Regions from separate parts of the Planococcus sp. TJ-307 genome, predicted to be linked through region 1. Evidence: riboswitches for the same ligand, from Rfam matches in the RefSeq annotation. Region 1 holds a riboswitch; each other region holds the start of a gene.
The links. Region 1 has a riboswitch for S-adenosylmethionine ahead of mmuM (homocysteine S-methyltransferase). Riboswitches for the same ligand answer to the same signal wherever they lie in the genome.

Region 1 (5,124 bases):
GCTGAACTGACCCTCCAAGTGATGGACACTATAAAAAAAGATGACTTCGGTGAACTACCGAAGTCATCTTTTGGATACCTATTCCAGCTGCGGGGTTTGTCTTGATAAACTTTCCATTTCAATGAGGCTCAGTTTCCCCCAAAAATCTCTTTTTGATTTATTAGGAATAGATATTCATCCGATAAATTGATTATTTCCAGGTCTCCTGCAAAGTATCTCTAAACAATTCGTCCAGCATTTCCGTCGGATCCTCTACCTCAACCACAAGGTTTCTTGTATACTCCTCGAGCCGTTCCATTTCGCTTTCCAAAAAATCGTTAATCACCTCAATGCGATCCTCTAAATCCATTTCGTCGCCTGCCAGTTTACGTTTCAACAATCGTTCAATTTGTTTTTTCAATTCACCTGTAGGAACGATATCTTCCATTAATTCATTGAAGCCAATTGGTGGTGTCGTATTGTACTTTTCAATCCAGTTGCATGCCAAGATTGGGCGCAGCACATAAAAATATTTTTTGATTTTGACTTCTGGCCCCTGAAGATATTCCTGGTAATTGTTTTTTGCCATGTTTAAATAATGGTATAGCATAGAATTCGGATAAAATACATCTGACTCCAAAGAGCGCATGTGATCAATAAACGAGTCTTTTTGATAATAGATGATGTCGCTTCGCAGCCATTCCAAAAGCGGTGGATTGCTTTTTCGAAACAGGCGAAGTGCTTTAGTCAACTCCCAGCCACTTATGTCCAATAACTCACTAATCGGTTCTTCAATCACGTCTCTCTTTACAGCACTTCCTTGTGGATCAATCGAGAGGTACCATGCCGGCAAATGAATATAAATAAACCGAACATCGTAATCACTGTCTTTTGAAGGAAATCCCCATGCCCGACTTCCAGATTCAACAGCGTATAACACCTTCACATTAAATTTTTCCTCTATGCCGATTAACTTCTGCTGGATAATTTCATTCATATGTATTCCCCTTTGTGAGCTTGTATCTATTAAGTTTATCGGTTATCAAAAGAAATTGAAATCTTAAGATCAAGCTCGACGGATCTTAATCTTTATTCACGCGCCCAGGCCGCAATGCCTGCAATGTCTCCTGGTGTTGTTCTGCAGCACCCTCCAATCATGTGGGCACCTGCTTCATACCATTGGCGTGTATTCAAGGTAAATTGATTTACTGAAGTTCCTTCACCCCAGGTCTTGCTCGACGGATCATATTCTTCACCTGAATTCGGATACACAATGATGGGTTTCGCCGTTTGGCTTTTCACTTCTTTAATCAGCGATTCGATTAGGTGGGGTGCTGAACAATTGATGCCAATTGCGGCTGCTTGCGGTTGTTTGTCCAGCCACTCTGCACACTTTGAGATTTTGTCTCCATCACTTATATGACGTTCATCTTTTGCGCTAAAACTGAACCACGCATAGACCTCTGGAAATTCCTTTAATACTGCCACAATTGCTTTGGCTTCTGCCAAGCAAGGAATGGTTTCACACGCTAAAATATCTGCACCTGCATCGATCAATATACGGATCCGTTCCTTATGGAAATTTATTAGTTCCTGTTCGCTTACCGCATAATCGCCGCGGTATTCAGAGCCATCTGAAAGAAAAGCACCATATGGGCCGACAGAGGCAGCCACAATTGGCTTTGGCCTGTTCGACCGGTTTTCCACCCTGCTCCAAAATTCATCCCGGGCCTCTGCTGCAAGTTTCACCGATTTTCCGATCAGGCTGTTTGCTTCGTCCTCGCTCAATCCTTTTTCTTTGTATCCTTCAGTCGTTGCCTGGTAGCTGGCGGTGATGGCGCAGTCTGCACCGGCGTGGAAATAGTCCAAGTGAACTTTTTTGATTAGCTCGGGATTTTCCATGAGCACTTTTGCCGACCATAGACGATCATGTAAATTGCAGCCATACTCCTCAAGCTCTGTCGCCATTGCACCATCAACAATAACAATAGGGAAGTGATTTAAAATTTGTTCGATCGGGTTCATTCCACAACATCCTTTCCACATTCAAGCTTATTGCAACAACTCTGGATCTAAAGAAGCTGTCGGTCTATCAAATAAGTACACTTTGGAATTGGGCGCAAGTCACGCGGCTGCTGTCCCGAGTAGCGTGTCTACGCAATTTTCTTGTTAAATAAAAAAACCTCTTCCAATAGGAAAGAGGTTTTGGCCGAATTCTTATCTCTCAGAATAAAACACTCTGCAGGAATTAGCACCTCTCATACAAATGATGGTTGCTGGACGTCATAGGGCCTGTCCCTCGGTCTCTCTTGATAAGTTATTTAGTTTTTGCATATTAACGATAGTATGGGACATTGCCTCTCTTGTCAAACACATTTTGCTTCAAATATGGACTTGTCTAAAGGATGGAAGGGGCAAGGCGCACAATGAACGATTGACAATCCATCAAATCTTCCATACGATCTATTAATAATTCACATGCGATTTTTCATAAAGCTGTTATTTTGAAACTGACTTTTTTCCACAAAGAATGGAGCGAGAAAATGACTAAACAAGCTGTTTTTGAAGTGGCGATAATTGGTGCAGGAACGATGGGAATGGCGGCTGGTGCTTTTTTGGCGCAGCAAAAAGTAAAGACTGTCTTGATAGATGCCTTCGATCCGCCGCATAGCCATGGCAGCCATCACGGCGATACCCGCTTGATCCGTCATGCGTATGGGGAAGGCAGGCAGTACGTAACGTTAGTAAAACGGGCCCAGCAATTGTGGCAAGAACTGGAACAGCAAACAGGATATAAAATTTTTGAAAATACCGGCGTAATCGGCCTGGGTCCGGAAGATTCGCCTTTTTTAGTGGAGATGATGGCTTCTGCGGAGAAGCATAACCTTTTGTTAGAGCTGATGACGGGCTTGGAAGTTAATGCGAGATGGCCTGGATTTTCTGTACCGGATCATTTTATTGGCTGCTTTGAAACACAGTCGGGCATTCTGTACAGTGAAAATGCCATTCTGGCCTATAAAGAAACCGCTCTTGCACATGGTGCGAGCTTCGTTCCAAATACAAGGGTTCAGCACATAGACCTGAATGATGAACAAGGTGTCAAGATTTCCACTGAACGTGCGACATTTTATGCCAAGAAAGTCATTGTCACGGCGGGAGCCTGGGCGGCAAAGCTGTTGCCGGATTTAACGCTGCCGCTTCAACCCACTCGCAAAGCTGTTGCTTGGTTTGAAGCACCTTCCGACTTGTACGATGCTGTTAATTTCCCTGCTTTTTTTGTAGAAGATCAGAATAAGAAATTTTATGGTTTTCCTAAGTTGAATGGTGGCGGGGTCAAAATTGGGAGATCCGATGGTGGGCAGCCGATCGATCCAGATCGTCAAACGCAAAACTTTGGATTATACGAAACAGATGAAAACGACTTGCGGGAAGGGCTGGAACGTTACTTGCCTCAGGCAAATGGCAAACTGGAGCAAGGCAAAACGTGTCTATACACACTTTCAAGCGATAATGATTTTATCGTTGATGTTCATCCGGAAGACAGCCGTATTATTTTTGCCTGCGGGTTTTCCGGACACGGTTTCAAATTTGGCAGTGTCATGGGAGAAGTGTTGAGCCAACTGGCTATGACAGGCGAAAGTGAGCTGGATATTTCCATCTTCGCCCTCAACAGATTTGGTTTGCAGCCTGAAGCACAGGAAGGCTCGCGATAACAAGTTTCTGAAAAAGGTGGAAGTGACGAAAATCCACCTCCTTATTCCACACAAAAAAATCCCGGTCAGCGCAATGTGCTGACCGGGATTTTCCTTATTAGTTTTCTAGGTTGAAACGATCAGCGTTCATCACTTTGTTCCAAGCTTTGATGAAATCGCGAACGAATTTTTCTTGGTTGTCGTCTTGTGCGTAAACTTCGGCAACTGCGCGAAGAATCGCATTTGAACCGAATACGAGGTCAAAACGCGTTGCTGTGCGAACAACTTCGCCTGTCGTGCGGTTTTTGCCTTCGTATTTATTGAATTCTACTGGCATCCACTCGATGTTCATATCCAATAAGTTAACGAAGAAATCATTTGTTAACACGCCGACTTTGTCGGTGAAGATTCCTTCTGTTGCTCCTTGGTAGTTTGCACCGAATGCACGCATACCGCCGACTAAAACAGTCATTTCTGGAGCTGTTAAGCCAAGCAAGTTCGCTTTATCAAGCAGCATTTCTTCTGGGCTTGTAGCGTATTCTTTCTTCTGGTAGTTTCTGAAACCGTCTGAAATTGGCTCCAATGGCTCGAAGCTTTCTGCATCAGTCTGTTCTTCAAGTGCATCTCCACGGCCTTGCGTAAATGGTACCGCAACATCAAATCCAGCTGCTTTTACAGCTTGTTCGATTGCAGCGTTCCCGCCAAGCACAATCAAGTCAGCGATGCTGATTTTGTTGTCAGTGCTTGCTTTTAAGTGCTCATAGAAGTAAAGAACTTTAGCCAATTCTTCTGGCTCGTTTACTTCCCAATCGCGTTGAGGAGCAAAACGGATGCGTGCTCCGTTTGAACCGCCGCGCTTGTCTGAATCACGATATGTGCTGGCAGAAGCCCAAGCGGTTTTAACCAATAGCTGCGGGTTTATTCCGCTTTCAAGAATCTTCACTTTCAGCTCATCCAGTTCTTTGTCTTTCAATGTACCTGGTGCTGCTGGTACTGGATCTTGCCAGATCAAATCTTCTGCTGGAACTTCTGGCCCCAAATAACGCTCTTTTGGTCCCATGTCGCGGTGAAGAAGTTTGAACCATGCGCGGGCGAAAGCATCTTGGAACTCTTCCATATTTTCATAGTAACGACGTGAAATTTTTTCGTATGCTGGATCCATGCGAAGTGCCATATCTGCCGTCGTCATCATTGTTTTCACTTTGATGGACGAGTCTTCTGCATCAGGTGCCATCTGTTCTTCTGACAAATCTTTTGCCGTCCATTGATAAGCGCCTGCAGGAGATTTCGTCAATTCCCACTCATAGCCAAACAACTGCTCATAGTAGCCATTGTCCCATTGTGTCGGGTTGGCAGTCCAAGCGCCTTCGATACCACTTGAAATCGTGTCGCGGCCTTTTCCTGAACCGTGCGTGCTCTTCCAGCCCATTCCCATATTTTCCATTACGGCTGC
Region 2 (5,124 bases), 910 kb from region 1:
TCTTCAGAATTGCCATCTGCTGCAGGAGCGGATGTATCCGTGTTTCCACATGCTGTTAAAACAAGAAGTAAAAATGCCAAAACGACGTAAATCAGTTTGTTCATGAGTGTCTCTCCCTTAATTGTATAAGTTATATTTCAAATGAAAATCATTCTCATTTTCAATTATAAGGTGCTAACTGATAAAGTCAACCAGATTTTGAGGAAAACAATATTTTATCAATATATATGTCGAATATATAGCGGGAAGCAGCCTTGTTCATCTTACTCCTCATTTTTTAAGAAAGAAAATAAGGAGGAGATTCTGCGTCTTTCACAGGTTTGGAGCCGTATATTGAGTTATTTCCGCATTAGAAAAACGGGCTTGCGCAAAATATAAGAACCCTTTAGCTAACTAGCAAAAGGGTTCTAATTCGGCAATAATTTAGTATTTTATTGATACGGCAAGTTCTTGGTTTAATTAGCAATACTCAGCCCATTACGGCGGGCTACTTGGGCCAATGCCTGATTTAGGTCTTGGACCAGATCATCCGGATGTTCAAGGCCAACAGAGTAGCGCAGCAAGCCATCTGTGATTCCACGTTTTTCACGTTCTTCGACAGGCATTGAGCCGTGGGACATGGTTGCTGGGTAAGACAGGATCGATTCAACAGCACCCAGGCTGACAGCAAATACGGGAATTCTCAAATGATCCACAAAGACACGGGCTGATTTTTTATCAGCTAAGCGGAAGGAGAGAACGGCGCCTGCGCTTCTGGCCTGGCGTTCGTGAATCGGATTGCCAGGATGAAATGAAAATCCTGGGTAGTAAACTTCTTCGATCAATGGATGGTTATGCAGATATTCTGCGATTGTGCGTGCCGATTCGGACGACTGTCCCAACCGGGCACCCAATGTCTTGATGCCTTGAATCAGCAAGTAAGAATCTTGTGCGCCTAGAACCGAACCAAAAGTATTTTGAATAAAGCCCAGCCGGTTTCCAAGTTCTTCATCTTTAGTCACCGCAAGTCCTGCGATGACATCGCTGTGTCCTGACAGGAATTTCGTTGCGCTATGGAGAACGATATCTGCACCAAGCGCCAACGGATTCTGGTAAAGGGGCGTCATGAATGTGTTGTCGACGAATGTCAGGCAGCCATTGGCTTTCGCTAGTTTTGCAGCGATTTCGATATCTGTAATGTTCATGACCGGATTAGATGGAGTTTCCAAATAAACCACTTTCGTATTCGGCTGAATCGCGTTCGCCATTTCGTTCAAATCGGTCATATTGACGAATGTGTATTCGATATTAAATTTGTCCAAAACTTCGGTAATGAACCGGTAAGTTCCCCCGTAGACGTCCTCTGAGACGAGGACGTGATCACCTGAAGATAGGAGCATGAAAGCGGAAGAAATAGCGGCCATTCCTGATGAAAAGGCAAATCCACGTTTGCCGCCTTCTAGGTTAGCGATAGTTTCTTCCAATGCCAGACGAGTCGGATTTCCAGAGCGGCTATAATCAAAAGGCCCAAACGAATCAAGACTCTTCTGATGAAATGTGGAAGATAAGTAGATGGGTACGTTAACGGCCCCAGTTTGCGGGTCAACTCCGGTAGAGTGGATAAACTTGGTTTCAATACGATCCGTCATATTCAACAACCTCCTCTTTCAATTTCGAAAATGCCTGCGACAGGTCAGCAATTAAATCTTCAGCGAGTTCGACACCGACCGAGAAGCGCAAGAGCCGGTTGCAAACACCGCGTTTGGTGCGTTCTTCAAATGGAATGTCTGCATGGGTTTGGGTAGCGGGATACGTAATAAAGCTCTCAACGCCGCCTAAGCTCTCGGCAAAGGTAATTAACTTGATGTTTTCCAGGAAAGGCCCGACCCATTCTTCTTGCTGCAAGCGGAATGACAGCATGCCGCCTCTTCCGGGATACAGTACATCCGAAATCGCGGGCTGCTCGGCAAGAAAAGCGGCAATCGCTTTTGCATTGGCTTCATGTTGACGCATGCGCAGAGGCAAAGTCTTTAATCCACGGATTAGCAGCCAAGAATCAAAAGGCGACAGTACCGCGCCGACGGAGTTATGGAACATCGAGAGTTTTTGACAGATGCTTTCTCCTTTTGCAACAACTAGACCCGCGAGAACATCATTGTGTCCGCCAATGTATTTTGTGGCACTGTGGATGACGATATCTGCTCCCAATTCGATCGGCTGTTGGAAGAAAGGAGTAAGGAAAGTATTGTCGACAATCAAGAGCAGATTATGTTTTTTTGCCAATCCGGCATAAGCGGCAAGGTCGATTTCCTGCATCAGCGGATTGGTCGGTGTTTCAATAAAGAGTGCCCGGGTATTTATCGTAATTTTTTCTTCGGTGTCCTGTACATCTTCAAACGCTGCATATTTCGGGTGGATATTGTAAGCTGCTGCAAAATGGTCCAATAGGCGATAAGTTCCGCCATAAATATCTTCCGGCACTAATAGTTCATCGCCTGGACGAAAAAGAGACAAAACCAGTTGGATGGCTGCCATGCCGGAACTACAGGCAAATCCGGCATCAGCGCCCTCAAGTTCTGCAAATCCTTCTTCCAGAACAGAACGCGTTGGATTTTTTGTTCGTGTGTAGTCATAGCCAGTTGATTGCCCAAGCCCTTGGTGTTCATAGGCCGTCGATAAGTATATGGGCGGGTTGACCGCTCCCGTTGCCGCGTCGCTGCGATTGCCTAGTTGAACCAATAACGTTTCCAAGCTGTGTTTTGTCATTTCACTCATCCTTTCAACAATAAAACAGGGGCTGTTCTTCAAAAGAAGAAAGCCCCTGTCTGGAAATGCATTCTTCTCATCTGGTAGGCAGCGCCTATTGGAATTAGCACCGTAGTCTTCGTCAGACTGGTTGCTGAGACTTCACAGGGCCAAGTCCCTCCGTCTCTCTAGATAAGAAATATCTTATGAAGTTATAAGTCGTTCTGTTTCGATGTTTTTAATCTTAAATCATTTAGTAGAGGAAAGCAAGGATGAAAACCAAATAGTTGAAATAAAAAGAAAATTGAAAAGGGAAGATAGGGGGAATTATTGTATATGATTCTAGTACTTGCATCACGCAATTGCGCTTTTCTTATTGTTCAGCTCCTAGGACCATAAGCCACTCCAGCTGTACGGCTGAAGAAACGCCGTTTCGCCGGAGCGTCTTATGCCCATCGGACCTCCACGGGCGCTTGCGCTTTTCTTTGTCCAGCTCCAGCGCCCAGCTCTTCGGGTCATAAGCCAACCCGACTGTGCGGCAAAGAGCGCCGCTTTGCCGGTCTGGCTTATGCCCGTCAGAGCTACACGGGCGCTTGCGCTTTTCTTTGTTGTCCAGCTCCAGCAGCCAGATTCTAGGGTCATAAGCCACTCTGGCTGTGCGGCTAAAAAACGCCGCTTCGACAGCGTGTCTTATGCCCGTCGAATCTACATGGCTGCTTGCGCTTTTCTTGTTCTGAGCAGGAAAAAGGAAGTTTTTGTGAAATATCGCTACAATGGAAGGGAATAGGAGTGGAATAGATATGGAAATTAAGAAATTTGAAAATATACCATTGGGTGTGCTCGATTTGGCGCCGATCAATGAAGGTGCGGAAACGGCACAGACGTTTATAAATAGTGTGGAATTGGCACAGCATGTAGAGCGGTTAGGATTCCATCGTTATTGGTTGGCGGAACATCACAATATGCCCGGTATTGGGAGCTCAGCAACATCGGTCCTGATTGGCCATATTACAGGCGCGACAGAGTCTATTCGTGTAGGTTCAGGCGGAGTTATGCTGCCGAACCATGCGCCGCTTGTGATTGCCGAACAATTTGGCACATTGGAAACCATCTATCCGGGCCGCATTGATTTGGGCTTAGGCCGTGCACCTGGGAGTGATCAGGCAACTGCTTATGCATTGCGCCGGACATTGCAAAGCAGTGGAGATGATTTCCCTCAGCAGGTGGCAGAGCTGGAAAACTACTTTTCAGAAAATCCGGTGGGGCGTGTTCGTGCTTATCCCGGAACTAATTTGAAAATTCCGCTTTGGCTGCTTGGATCAAGCGGATTTAGTGCACAACTTGCCGCATTGAAAGGGTTGCCGTTTGCATTCGCCAGCCATTTTGCGCCAGATTATATGATGCAGGCGCTGCAGCTGTACCATCAGAACTTCAAGCCTTCTTCCGTTTTGGCATCACCATATGCCATGCTCGGGGTTAACATCATTGTGGCGGAAACTCAGGAACGTGCTGAATGGCTTGCGACTTCATCTCAGCAGCAGATGTTCTCGTTGATGAGAGGGGAGCCGACGACGTTCCAAGCGCCGATCGACAACTTAGAAGAGGTATGGACAGATCGAGAAATTGCGATTTTCCGTGACAAGCTGGATTCCGAATCGATGATTGTCGGAACACCAGACATCGTCAAACAAAAACTGAAGAACTTTATTCTTAAAACAAGAGCCAACGAAGTTATCGTCAACTCGCCGATTTTCCATCAGGAAGACCGCTTGCGTTCGTATGATTACGTGGCAGAAATGATGAGTTAAGCCAAAACCCCGTTCATTTTTTTGAACGGGGTTTTTTTGCATAAAAATGGCCTCTCTGTTGCAGAGAGGCCATGATTTGACATCAATGAAGATCTTTCACTTGTTCATCTTCCCGCTGCCGCCGTCTTGGAATCTCGTCTTCTTCATAAGCTGGATAGTCAGGTGCGCCTTCGCCAATCATGTTCAGAACCGCATTGAAATCGTCGTCTATACGAAGTTCAGCTTCACGGGGATCGAGTACTTTGCGTTCCATTATGATTAACCTCCTTGTATGATATTGTGCAGCTAGCTGGCAATGAACGCGGAGTCCTTATCTACTTCTATTATACAGGCTATTCTGATAATAAAAAAGCGGGGTTACTTGGAAATCTACAGTTCTATTTCTACTGGTTTTGTTAGCTAAAAAACCGCTGGAGCAATGGCACCAGCGGTTTTTAACGTATTTATTGCTGATTGATTTCTGCGTTCATAACCATCGATTCAAAGAACAAAGAAGGTGAGTCTTCATTCCACTCAAGAGAAGGGAGGTCTGCTGTTCGTTCATCTAGATCACCATAAGCAAGCTCTGTTCGTAGGTCATCGGTCAATTCGA
Region 3 (5,124 bases), on a different contig from region 1:
CATGAATGAACTACATAATTTGGAGGGGTCAAGATGAGCACACCAGCAGAACTTCGTTATTCAAAAGAACACGAATGGGTCAAAATCGAAGATGGCAATGCGCGTATCGGAATTACTCATTTCGCACAGGCTGAATTGGGAGATATCGTTTTTGTTGAGCTTCCGCAAGTTGGCGAAGAACTGAAAAAAGATCAGCCCTTCGGCAGCGTAGAATCTGTTAAAACGGTTTCGGAACTATACGCACCTATCAGCGGAAAAGTAGTTGAGGTCAACTCTGAGCTTGAAGACAGCCCGGAATTCGTCAACGAATCTCCTTACGAGCAAGCTTGGATGGTGGTTATCGAAGCCCCTTCTGAAGAAGAAGTCAACGAACTGATGACTGCAGACCAATACAAAGAAATGACAAACGAGTAAACTTTGGAAAGCGCCTATGCCTAGGCGCTTTTTTGTTTTTTTCTCCCCGAATAGAATTGGAAAAAATGCTGAAACGGCCCAAGGAAAGAAATAGGGTTCTATGGCGTCAAGGTGATATTCTTGAAACTATTGAATTAATTAGTATAGTTGAGTAATAGGACTTTTCTTATTCTATATTCGATGGGGTGAATGTTTATGGGAAAGGTGATTGTGGTGGAGGGAATCAGCGACAAGTCGAGGATTGCGCCGCTCATTGCAGAACCCGTGACGATTCTTTGCACAAATGGTACAGTAAGTGCATCGCGGCTTGAAGAATTATTATTGCCTTACGAAGATCAGGATATTATCATATTGGTGGATGCCGATTCTTCAGGAGAAAAGTTGCGGAAGTTAGTCAAACGTGAATTCCCGGAAGCCCGCCATTTCTATGTGAATCGCAGCTACAAGGAAGTTTCAACGACACCGCTTCGCATTTTGATGGATGTGCTGATTGCAGCGAATGTCCGGGTCAACAAGCTATTGATAGAGGGATGAAGAAGATGAAAGAATGGACACATAAAGAATGGATCAAAGAAAAAAACACAAAACGGACCACTGCGTTTTATTTATATACGCCGATGTGCGGGACTTGCCAGGTCGCTTCAAAGATGTTGACAGTCGTCACAGAACTGCTGCCGGATCTTGAAATCGGCAAAGCCAACTTGAATTATGTCCAAGAAATTGCAGGCTTATACCAAGTGGAAAGTGTGCCGTGCCTGCTAATTACGGAGAATGGCAAAATTGAGGAAAAGATTTATGCTTTCCATTCGGTCCCATATTTATATGATAAGTTGAAATCTGTTGACGAATTTAGCACGTCATGGTAAATTGAGATTCTGATAAAATAATTTCATATCAAAACTCTTATTAAGAGTGGTGGAGGGAAGTGCCCTATGAAGCCCGGCAACCGTCATGAAAATGAAATGGTGCCAAATCACACGAAGCGAAAGCTTTGGAAGATGAGAGATTGGTTTCCGTATAATATACGTTTGCCCTTCTGCTCAGTTCTGCGCGGAAGGGTTTTTTATTTTTAGAATCTAGGGGTGTTCAAGAGATGATTGAGTTAAAAAAAGTAACGAAAAAATTCGATACAGGCAAAGCAGTTCTTACAGCTGTTGACGGAGTCGATTTATCCATTTCCGATGGTGAAATCTTCGGCATTATCGGGTACAGCGGAGCTGGTAAAAGTACGTTGATCCGGTTGTTGAACGGTTTGGAAAAACCAACTTCAGGAACAGTCGAAATTAACGGGCAGACGATCACAGCGATTAAAGGTGGAGAATTGCGCAAGGCCCGCCAAAAAGTCAGCATGATTTTCCAGCATTTCAACTTGTTATGGTCTCGAACAGTAAGAGAGAATATCGAGTTCCCGCTCGAGATTGCCGGAGTGGCAAAAGCACAGCGGGGCAACCGAGTTCAAGAGTTGATCGAACTGGTTGGATTGACTGGCCGTGAAAACGCGTATCCATCGGAACTTTCAGGCGGACAGAAACAGCGCGTCGGCATTGCCCGGGCACTGGCGAATGATCCGGAAGTCTTGTTGTGTGACGAAGCAACATCTGCACTCGATCCAGAAACAACCGATGCCATCCTGGATCTGCTGGTGGACATCAACAAACGATTGGGTTTGACCATTGTGTTAATCACTCATGAAATGCATGTAATCCGCAAGATTTGCCATCGTGTGGCGGTCATGGAAGGCGGCCGGGTGGTTGAACTTGGCGATGTTCTGAATGTTTTCCAATCGCCGAAAGAAGAAATCACGAAACGTTTTGTGGCACAGGTTACCGATTCCGGTGATTCGCACGAAACCATCAAAAATCTTCGGGAATTGTATCCGACAGGCGAGTTGGTAAAATTGGTCTTTGTTGGAGACCAAACTGAACAGCCGATTCTGACAAAGTTGATCCGCAGCCATGCAGTGGAAGTCAACATTGTTCAAGGCAATATCTCGCACACACAGCGCGGGGCATATGGAACGTTGATCCTGCAATTGAAAGGTTCAGCAGCAGAAATTGAAGAAGCACTGGCATTCCTTCGGTTAGAAGATGTCCAAGCGGAGGTGATGCACAATGATTGAATCATTATTCCCGAACGTCGATTGGGACAATATGTGGGAAGCCACTATTGAAACACTTTACATGACGGCATTGTCCACAGTATTTACATTTGTTATTGGATTGGCTCTTGGTATTTTGCTGTTTTTGACAGCGCCAAAGCAATTATGGGCAAACAAAGTCGTCAACTGGCTGACAGGGGCATTCGTGAATATTTTCCGCTCGATTCCCTTTATCATCCTGATTATCTTATTGATTCCGTTTACGTTATTCTTGATGGGCTCTATTCGTGGACCCAACGCTGCATTGCCGGCATTGATCATCGGATCAGCTCCATTTTATGCACGCATGGTGCTGATTGCCTTGAAAGAAATTGATAAAGGGGTCATCGAAGCTGCCCGTTCTATGGGCGCGACAACCGGCACCATCATTTGGAAAGTCCTGTTGCCTGAATCGAAACCGGCTTTAATTTCCGGAATCACGGTGACGGCCATTGCATTAGTCGGTTACACGGCAATGGCTGGCATCATTGGCGCAGGCGGCCTTGGGACTTTGGCTTTCTTGGACGGGTTCCAGCGCAGCCGGGAAGATGTCACGTTAATGGCAACGATCTTAATTTTGATCATCGTCTTCGTTATTCAATTTATAGGTGATTGGGTGACAACTAAGTCAGACAAACGATAGCAGCGGATTTTCCGTACTATATAAAAACACATGAAAAGGGAGAGAGTCAGATGAAGAAATTTGTAGCAGGAACAGCACTAACAGCTTTAGTACTCGCAGGATGCGGAAATGGCGGGGCAAGCGAAGAAGAAGAATCGAGCACATTGCGCGTTGGCGCTTCGAACGTGCCCCACGCTGAAATTTTAGAACAGGCACAACCGATTCTAGAAGAGCAGGGCATTGAACTTGAAATTGAAACATACCAGGATTACATCCTGCCAAATGAAGATTTAGAGTCTGGTGAAATCGACGCCAACTATTTCCAACACATTCCTTACCTAGAGTCGCAAGTAGCGGATCATGGCTACGAATTTGAAAACGCAGGCAGCATTCACATCGAGCCAATCGGTGTTTACTCTCAGGATCACGCTTCACTTGATGAACTGCCTGAAGGTGGAACGATTTTGATGAGCAACTCGGTTGCTGATCACGGCCGCATTCTTTCTATGCTTGAAGCTGAAGGCTTGATTACATTGGCTGAAGGTGTAGAAAAAACAGCTGCTGAAGTAAGCGACGTTGTTGAAAACCCGAAAGATCTTCAATTTGATGCCAACTACGAAGCGGCATTGTTGGTTCAAATGTATGAAGCAGGTGAAGGCGATGCAGTTCTAATCAACTCGAACTATGCAATTGATGCAGGCATTAGCCCAATGGAAGATTCCATTGCACTTGAGTCTTCAGATTCTCCATATGCCAACATTATTGCAGTGCGCGCTGGCGATGAAGAAAACGAAAACATTGAAGCATTAGTGGAAGTGTTAACTTCACAAGAAATTAAAGATTTCATTTTGGAAGAATGGGGCGGCTCAGTCGTACCAGTCGAATAATCCTGTAAAAAAGCATCCTTCAGCGGATGCTTTTTTATTTTGTTTAAATAATAACAATATTTCGCGTTTTCCTATATGGCTGTCATTCTTAAAAGGTCTGTGCTACTTTTGAATAATATAAAATAAGCATTTGTTCATATGAGGAGGACATTTTGATGAAATTCAATTTTAGTTTGCTGCCACGTATTGTCGTGGCAATTGTGTTGGGGGTTCTCATTGGATTGGTTGCGCCAGAATGGATGGTGCGGGTATTCGCAACGTTTACCACGATTTTTGGTAACTTTCTAAACTTTATTGTACCGTTGATTATTCTCGGCTTTATTGCTCCGGGAATTGCAAAATTGGGCAAAGGTTCAGGCAAGCTTTTGGGTGTAGCCACCGGGGTTGCCTATGCATCTACCGTAACAGCGGGGATTTTAGCGTTTTTTGCAGCAACCACGGTTTTGCCCAATGTTATGCGGGAAGGCTCTTTAAGCAGCTTGGAAGATCCGGAGCATGCATTAGCAGCGACATTTATTGCCCTTGATATGCCACCTGTTTTTGGCGTTATGTCAGCATTGATCCTGGCGTTCTTGCTCGGCATCGGCATGGCATCGACAGGAAGCAAGACCATGACCTCATTTTTTGATGAATTCCAAGCAATTATTGAGAAGACGATTTCTTACGTGATTATTCCTTTGTTGCCGTTCCACATCTTTGGTATTTTTGCCAATATGGCCTATGGCGGGGCAGTATTTGAAATCTTATCGTTGTTCGCAATTGTCTTTTTAATGATTTTGATCCTTCACTGGACCATGCTGTTGCTTCAGTATTCATCAGCTGGCGCATTAAAAGGGAAAAATCCTTTTGGAATCTTAAAAACGATGATGCCGGCATATTTCACGGCACTTGGTACGCAGTCTTCTGCAGCAACCATTCCGGTCACTTTGCGCCAATCCCGTAAATCGGGAGTTAATGAACGGGTGGCAGACTTTACCGTTCCTTTGTTTGCAACCATTCATCTATCCGGCAGTACCATCACCCTGGTATCATGTGCGATAGGTGTAGTATTGTTGACAGGCGGA
Region 4 (5,124 bases), 280 kb from region 1:
TTCACGGTTGCCGCTCAACCATTTTAAGGCTTCTGTACATTGAAGCGCAGCTGTCACTTGAACCGCCGGCGAGATGATGCCGACTGTATCACAAGTCTCATTAATGGCCGGCAGTACTGGCAGCAAACAGCGGAAACAAGAGCTTTCCCTCGGTATGAACGGAAACACCACTCCCGAACTGCCAACACAGGCGCCATAAATCCAAGGCACACCGTATTTAACGGATGCGTCATTGATCAACAGGCGGGTTTCAAAATTGTCAGTGGCATCAAGGATCAAGTCGCTGATAGCTGCCAGTTTTTCTATTCCCGCTGCATCCAAATGCTCCAAATAAGTGAACAAACGCAGATCACTGCGGATGGCTTTGAGCCTTTGCTCTGCCGCAGTCACTTTCGGCAGCATCTGCTCGGCATCCTTTTCGGTGAAAAGCTGTTGGCGCTGCAAATTCGACAGCTCTACATAATCGCGGTCGACCAAGTGTATGGTTCCGATACCGGCACGCGTCAGTGTTTCGGCAATAGCCGATCCTAATGCTCCACAGCCGATTATTGTGACAGTTGATAAAGCCAGCTTTTCCTGGCCGGTTTGGCCAAGCGGCTTGAATAGGACTTGTCTTGAATAGCGTTCATCCACGTTGATTCCCACTTCCTATCGCTTGATCGCTCAAGCCATTTCTTCATTATAATAAGTTTACTGTTGGCATTTCCAAACGACAGTCTGCTTTAATGGCCCGTTTCTTCGGTCATCCGGCCTTTTTCAATCCGCATCACCCGGTCTGCCAGCTTTTCAGCATCCGCAATCCGATGAGTCACGAAGATAATTGGGATTTGCCATTGCTGGTGAATCCGCAGCAGTTCATCCTGGCAGCGGTCACGATTGGCGTCATCCAAAGCAGAAAAAGGTTCATCAAGCAACAGAATATCCGGCTGTACGGCCATTGCACGCGTTAACGCGACACGCTGCTTTTCACCCCCAGAAATCTGGTGCGGGTATTTGCCAAGCAGACCGGTGATGCCTAGAATTTTTGTCAGTTCGGTAATATGCGATACATCTGCCCCCCGCGACAGTGCGTACAGAATGTTTTGTTCGACGCTCAAATGCGGAAACAAGGCGTAATCTTGAAACAAATAACCAACTTTTCTTTTCTGGATCTTTAATGGTTTTTGTTCTCCGCTGAAAAAACTTCTGCCATTCAAGGAAATCGTACCAGCATCCGGGTGGACAATACCAGCCAGGCAATTCAATAGCGTGGTTTTCCCCGAACCGGAAGAGCCGACCAGCGCCAAGATTTCCCGGTCCAGCTCGAATTGCATTTTTAAACTGAAATGGTCCAATTGTTTTTGAAAATCAACTAAAAGCATGGGCTCATTCCCTCCCGATTCGTATGGCCGTTTTTTTGCGCCAATAATTGACCCAAGTGATCGCAGCGACTCCAAGAGAGGAAATAATCACTACCCAAAACAAGGCTTTTTCCATATCTCCTGCTTCATAGGCAAAGTAAATCGCTAATGGCACCGTTTCTGTCACCCTTGGAATATAGCCGGCAATCATCAAGGTTGCCCCAAACTCGCCGATGCCGCGTGCAAAAGCAAGAATCAGACCTGCCAGAATGCCCGACCAGGCCAGCGGAAACGTGATGGTCCGAAAGATGCGCCATTCAGAGACACCCATTGTCCGTGCCACATTCTCCCAGCGAGGATCTACTTTTTCATAAGCTGCAAGGACGCTTTGGTACATCAGCGGCAATGAAACAACAAATGAAGCTATGGCCGCACCGATCCAGGTAAAAACAACACGGAACCCAAACCATTGTTCCAGTAAGATGCCGAGCGGACCATTAGCACCGAACAAAACAATCAAACCAAAGCCAATGACCGTCGGTGGCAAAACCAACGGCAGCAGTATTAAGGCTTCCACAAAGCTTTTGCCGAAAAAGTCGCGCCTGTTCATCAATCGTGCCAGAGCCAGGCTGACCAAAAACACAAAAAATGTGGAAATAACTGCAACTCTCAACGACAGCCATAGCGGAGACAGATCATAGGGCATCATGGTGTTTCTCCGTTTGGCGCCAAAAATCCGTACTCTTTAAGAACTTCCTGGCCTTTTGGACCAGTGACAAAATCCAAAAAAGCTTCTGCGGTGGGCTGTTTTTGGGAAGCCGCTACGACAGCACCTGGGTAAACCACAGGACTTATTTGTCCGGGCACTTCGAGCGTCCCGGTTATTTCCTGGGAAATAACCGCATCGGAGGAATAGATGACGCCGAGTTCAGCGTTTCCGCTCTCGATATAAGTTACTACTTGCCTTGCATCTTTGGCATAGACAAGGCGGCCTTCAAGCGGCTGCCATAAATTTTGGTTGGCCAGCGCCTGCTTCGTATAATTTCCTAGTGGTACACTATCAGGTTCTCCGACTGCAATGGTTTCTTCTGTACTCATTAATGTTTCCACAAAATCGGCTGTTTCCGGAAACTTTTCGAGCGAAGCCAGGACCAGCCGATTTTCAGCGAAAGATACAATGCTGTTTGATTCGACAAGCTGCTGCGATTGAAGCAAATTCATATCGTTTTCACTGGCAGACAAAAACAGATCCGCTGGCGCCCCTTGCTCGATCTGGCTCCGCAGTTTGCTGGATGATCCATAATTAAAGCTCAGTTCAATATCGGGCTCTGCCTTTTGAAATTCCTCTTCCATCTTCCCCATTACTTCCGTCAAGCTGGAAGCTGTTGAAACCAACAGCTCCCCGTCGCTTGCCGAAGTGTTGCTGCAACCGCTCATGAAGAGCGTCAAACTTATAAGACCGATCATTTTTTTCATTTGGAGGACTCCTCATTTGCATCAAGTAACGTTTATTTCCGATGACCAAAATTCTCTACGTCTTTCTAGTATAACGCCAGCGAGAGAGAAGCTGAATAATTTTCCGAATAATCTTGTAAGAAGCGGATAGATTAGGTAAAATGAGGCAAGCAAAAAATTAAATACTGCACCATCCTTATCAAGAGAGGCAGAGGGAAATGGCCCGACGACGCCCGGCAACCGCCAGTTCACGAACTGGAATGGTGCCAAATCCAGCAGAGCTTAGAAGTTCTGAAAGATGAGGAAGAGAAATTCACCAACAGACAGCCACTCTTCCACTTTTCAGCGGAGGAGTTTTATTAATTTTAGGGAGTGATTGCATGAAGTTGAGCAAAGCCGAACGGATTAAACGAACACGGGTCCCTGTAGTGGATCCTGCGCTGGCTGAACGCCTGCCGCCTGGACAAGTCTTGACCGAGCGCTTTCCTGTTCTGCACGAAGGCGAAGTGCCAGAATACGACATGGCTACATGGACATTGAAAATCTTTGGGCAGGTCGACAAGGAAGTCACCTTGCATTACGATGACTTGTTGAAATTGCCGCAAACGACCGTGACCCGCGACATCCACTGTGTGACACGCTGGTCCCGCTTCGACAATACCTTCACCGGCGTCCGCTTTATCGACTTGATGAAAGAATTGGGCGTCACGCCAAAAAGCGGCTACGTCATGCTTCACGGCGATTATGACTACACGACCAATGTTGCTCTGTCAGACCTTGACCGTGAGGATGTGCTGCTCGCCCATTCTCTTGACGGCGAGCCCTTGACGGCCAAGCACGGCTACCCGCTGCGTTTTGTAGTGCCCCAATTGTATTTTTGGAAAAGCGTCAAATGGGTCCGCGGTATCGAGTTTATCGATGAAAATCAGCCGGGCTTTTGGGAACAGAACGGCTTTCACATGAACGGCGATCCGTTCCAGGAAGAACGTTTTTCCGGTGAAGATTTGGAAATTCCGGATGACGAATGGGAGAAAAAAGATTTCGACTGATTCCAAAGATTATTCCCCATGAAAGTTGTTTACCCACAAAGAACCCGAGGAATCAGAAATGATCCCTCGGGTTCTTTGTGGAAACGAGCTATTTAGCCAATCCTTCTTTTTCCATCACACTTTCAATTTCTTTGATGGCGTCTTCTTCGTCTACTCCCACAATACTCACTTTAAACTCGGAACCGTAAGCAATCCCCAAGGACATCACCCCTAAAATAGACTTTAAATCCACCGTCCTTTCCTTATGAAGCAAATTTACTTGTGAATCGAATTTATTTGCCAGACTTACCAGAATGGCAGCTGGACGTGCATGAATTCCTGCCTCGTCTGTAAGTGTAAATTGTTTTTCCACCATAATGCTTCATCTCCTTTTTTCGTCGAATATCTATTGAATTCAAAAGGCGATCACTTTCATAAACTCTTCGTAGGTTCTGGCTTTGATCAGCCTTTCAACCAGTGCGCTGTTATGAATGATTCTGCCAAGTACATCGTACATAAACTGCAAATCTTCCCGGCTGTCTTCCATAACATTCAGCAGACAGACAAATTGAACTGGCTTATCTTTCCATATAACAGGTTTTTTCAGCGTACAAACCGTTAAAAAAGTCGTTTTGGAATGCGGTGTGATGGGATGTGGTATGGCCACTAAATTGCCAAAGGAAGTCGGTGCGGCTCTTTCGCGCTCGTATATCGCCTTCAGGCAGCCTTCGTCTACCAATCCACGTTCGAACAGTCTTTCGGTTAAGAATTCAAGAATTTCTTCTTTTGAGCGCAGCTCTTTTCCGAGAAACATTAAGTCTTTTTGAAAATATGAAGTGATGTTTTGCCCATCCTTTAAAATGAACTTTTCAATTTTTCGAATGTCCGCCTCTCCCAAAATCGCATTGACGACAATTACGGGGATGTCCAATTCTTCCTGTATCGGAATCGAACTGATAATAAAATCAATGCCATCCAACTTATACTGTCCGAGCTTGTAATATTCGGTTGTGCCGGCTACATCTAGGCTATCGCCAAACTGAGACTTTAGTTTATAGTAAATCAATTGGGCTGTTCCCAATCCTGAAGCACAGACAATCAAGCATTTTTTCGGGACAATTTCAGATTTTCTACGCTCAATGGCAGCCGCAATGTGGAGGGCTAAATAGCCGATTTCGTTTTCATCAATGACTGACCCAATTGCCTTGTTTATGGCCAATCCTGCGATAATACCGGCTTCGAATGCCACGGGATAATTTGACTTAATGTCCTGCAACATTGGATTTCGAATGTTCATACCA

Region 2: another riboswitch for S-adenosylmethionine. It lies ahead of AC4EHK_RS04680 (methionine biosynthesis PLP-dependent protein); the one in region 1 lies ahead of mmuM (homocysteine S-methyltransferase).
Region 3: another riboswitch for S-adenosylmethionine. It lies ahead of AC4EHK_RS16840 (methionine ABC transporter ATP-binding protein); the one in region 1 lies ahead of mmuM (homocysteine S-methyltransferase).
Region 4: another riboswitch for S-adenosylmethionine. It lies ahead of AC4EHK_RS01650 (sulfite oxidase-like oxidoreductase); the one in region 1 lies ahead of mmuM (homocysteine S-methyltransferase).

Annotation. Positions count from the first base shown of each region.
Region 1 covers NZ_JBZDOJ010000001.1:66,500-71,623, reverse strand. The annotation lists gene AC4EHK_RS00335 (nucleotidyltransferase domain-containing protein) at 191-976, opposite strand; gene mmuM (homocysteine S-methyltransferase) at 1,069-2,004, opposite strand; SAM riboswitch class I at 2,194-2,298, opposite strand; gene solA (N-methyl-L-tryptophan oxidase) at 2,523-3,692, shown strand; gene katG (catalase/peroxidase HPI) at 3,790-5,124, opposite strand, start outside.
Region 2 covers NZ_JBZDOJ010000001.1:972,390-977,513, forward strand. The annotation lists gene AC4EHK_RS04670 (Fe(3+) ABC transporter substrate-binding protein) at 1-104, opposite strand, end outside; gene metC (cystathionine beta-lyase) at 456-1,628, opposite strand; gene AC4EHK_RS04680 (methionine biosynthesis PLP-dependent protein) at 1,612-2,745, opposite strand; SAM riboswitch class I at 2,819-2,923, opposite strand; gene AC4EHK_RS04685 (hypothetical protein) at 3,098-3,373, opposite strand; gene AC4EHK_RS04690 (LLM class flavin-dependent oxidoreductase) at 3,525-4,532, shown strand; gene AC4EHK_RS04695 (hypothetical protein) at 4,615-4,785, opposite strand; gene AC4EHK_RS04700 (hypothetical protein) at 4,976-5,124, opposite strand, start outside.
Region 3 covers NZ_JBZDOJ010000005.1:162,516-167,639, forward strand. The annotation lists gene gcvH (glycine cleavage system protein GcvH) at 34-414, shown strand; gene AC4EHK_RS16830 (toprim domain-containing protein) at 610-948, shown strand; gene AC4EHK_RS16835 (thioredoxin family protein) at 954-1,280, shown strand; SAM riboswitch class I at 1,315-1,419, shown strand; gene AC4EHK_RS16840 (methionine ABC transporter ATP-binding protein) at 1,508-2,533, shown strand; gene AC4EHK_RS16845 (methionine ABC transporter permease) at 2,526-3,194, shown strand; gene AC4EHK_RS16850 (MetQ/NlpA family ABC transporter substrate-binding protein) at 3,245-4,060, shown strand; gene AC4EHK_RS16855 (dicarboxylate/amino acid:cation symporter) at 4,216-5,124, shown strand, end outside.
Region 4 covers NZ_JBZDOJ010000001.1:342,931-348,054, reverse strand. The annotation lists gene AC4EHK_RS01670 (ThiF family adenylyltransferase) at 1-633, opposite strand, end outside; gene AC4EHK_RS01665 (ATP-binding cassette domain-containing protein) at 723-1,361, opposite strand; gene modB (molybdate ABC transporter permease subunit) at 1,366-2,049, opposite strand; gene modA (molybdate ABC transporter substrate-binding protein) at 2,046-2,816, opposite strand; SAM riboswitch class I at 2,989-3,100, shown strand; gene AC4EHK_RS01650 (sulfite oxidase-like oxidoreductase) at 3,182-3,844, shown strand; gene AC4EHK_RS01645 (phosphocarrier protein HPr) at 3,933-4,199, opposite strand; gene AC4EHK_RS01640 (BglG family transcription antiterminator) at 4,239-5,124, opposite strand, start outside.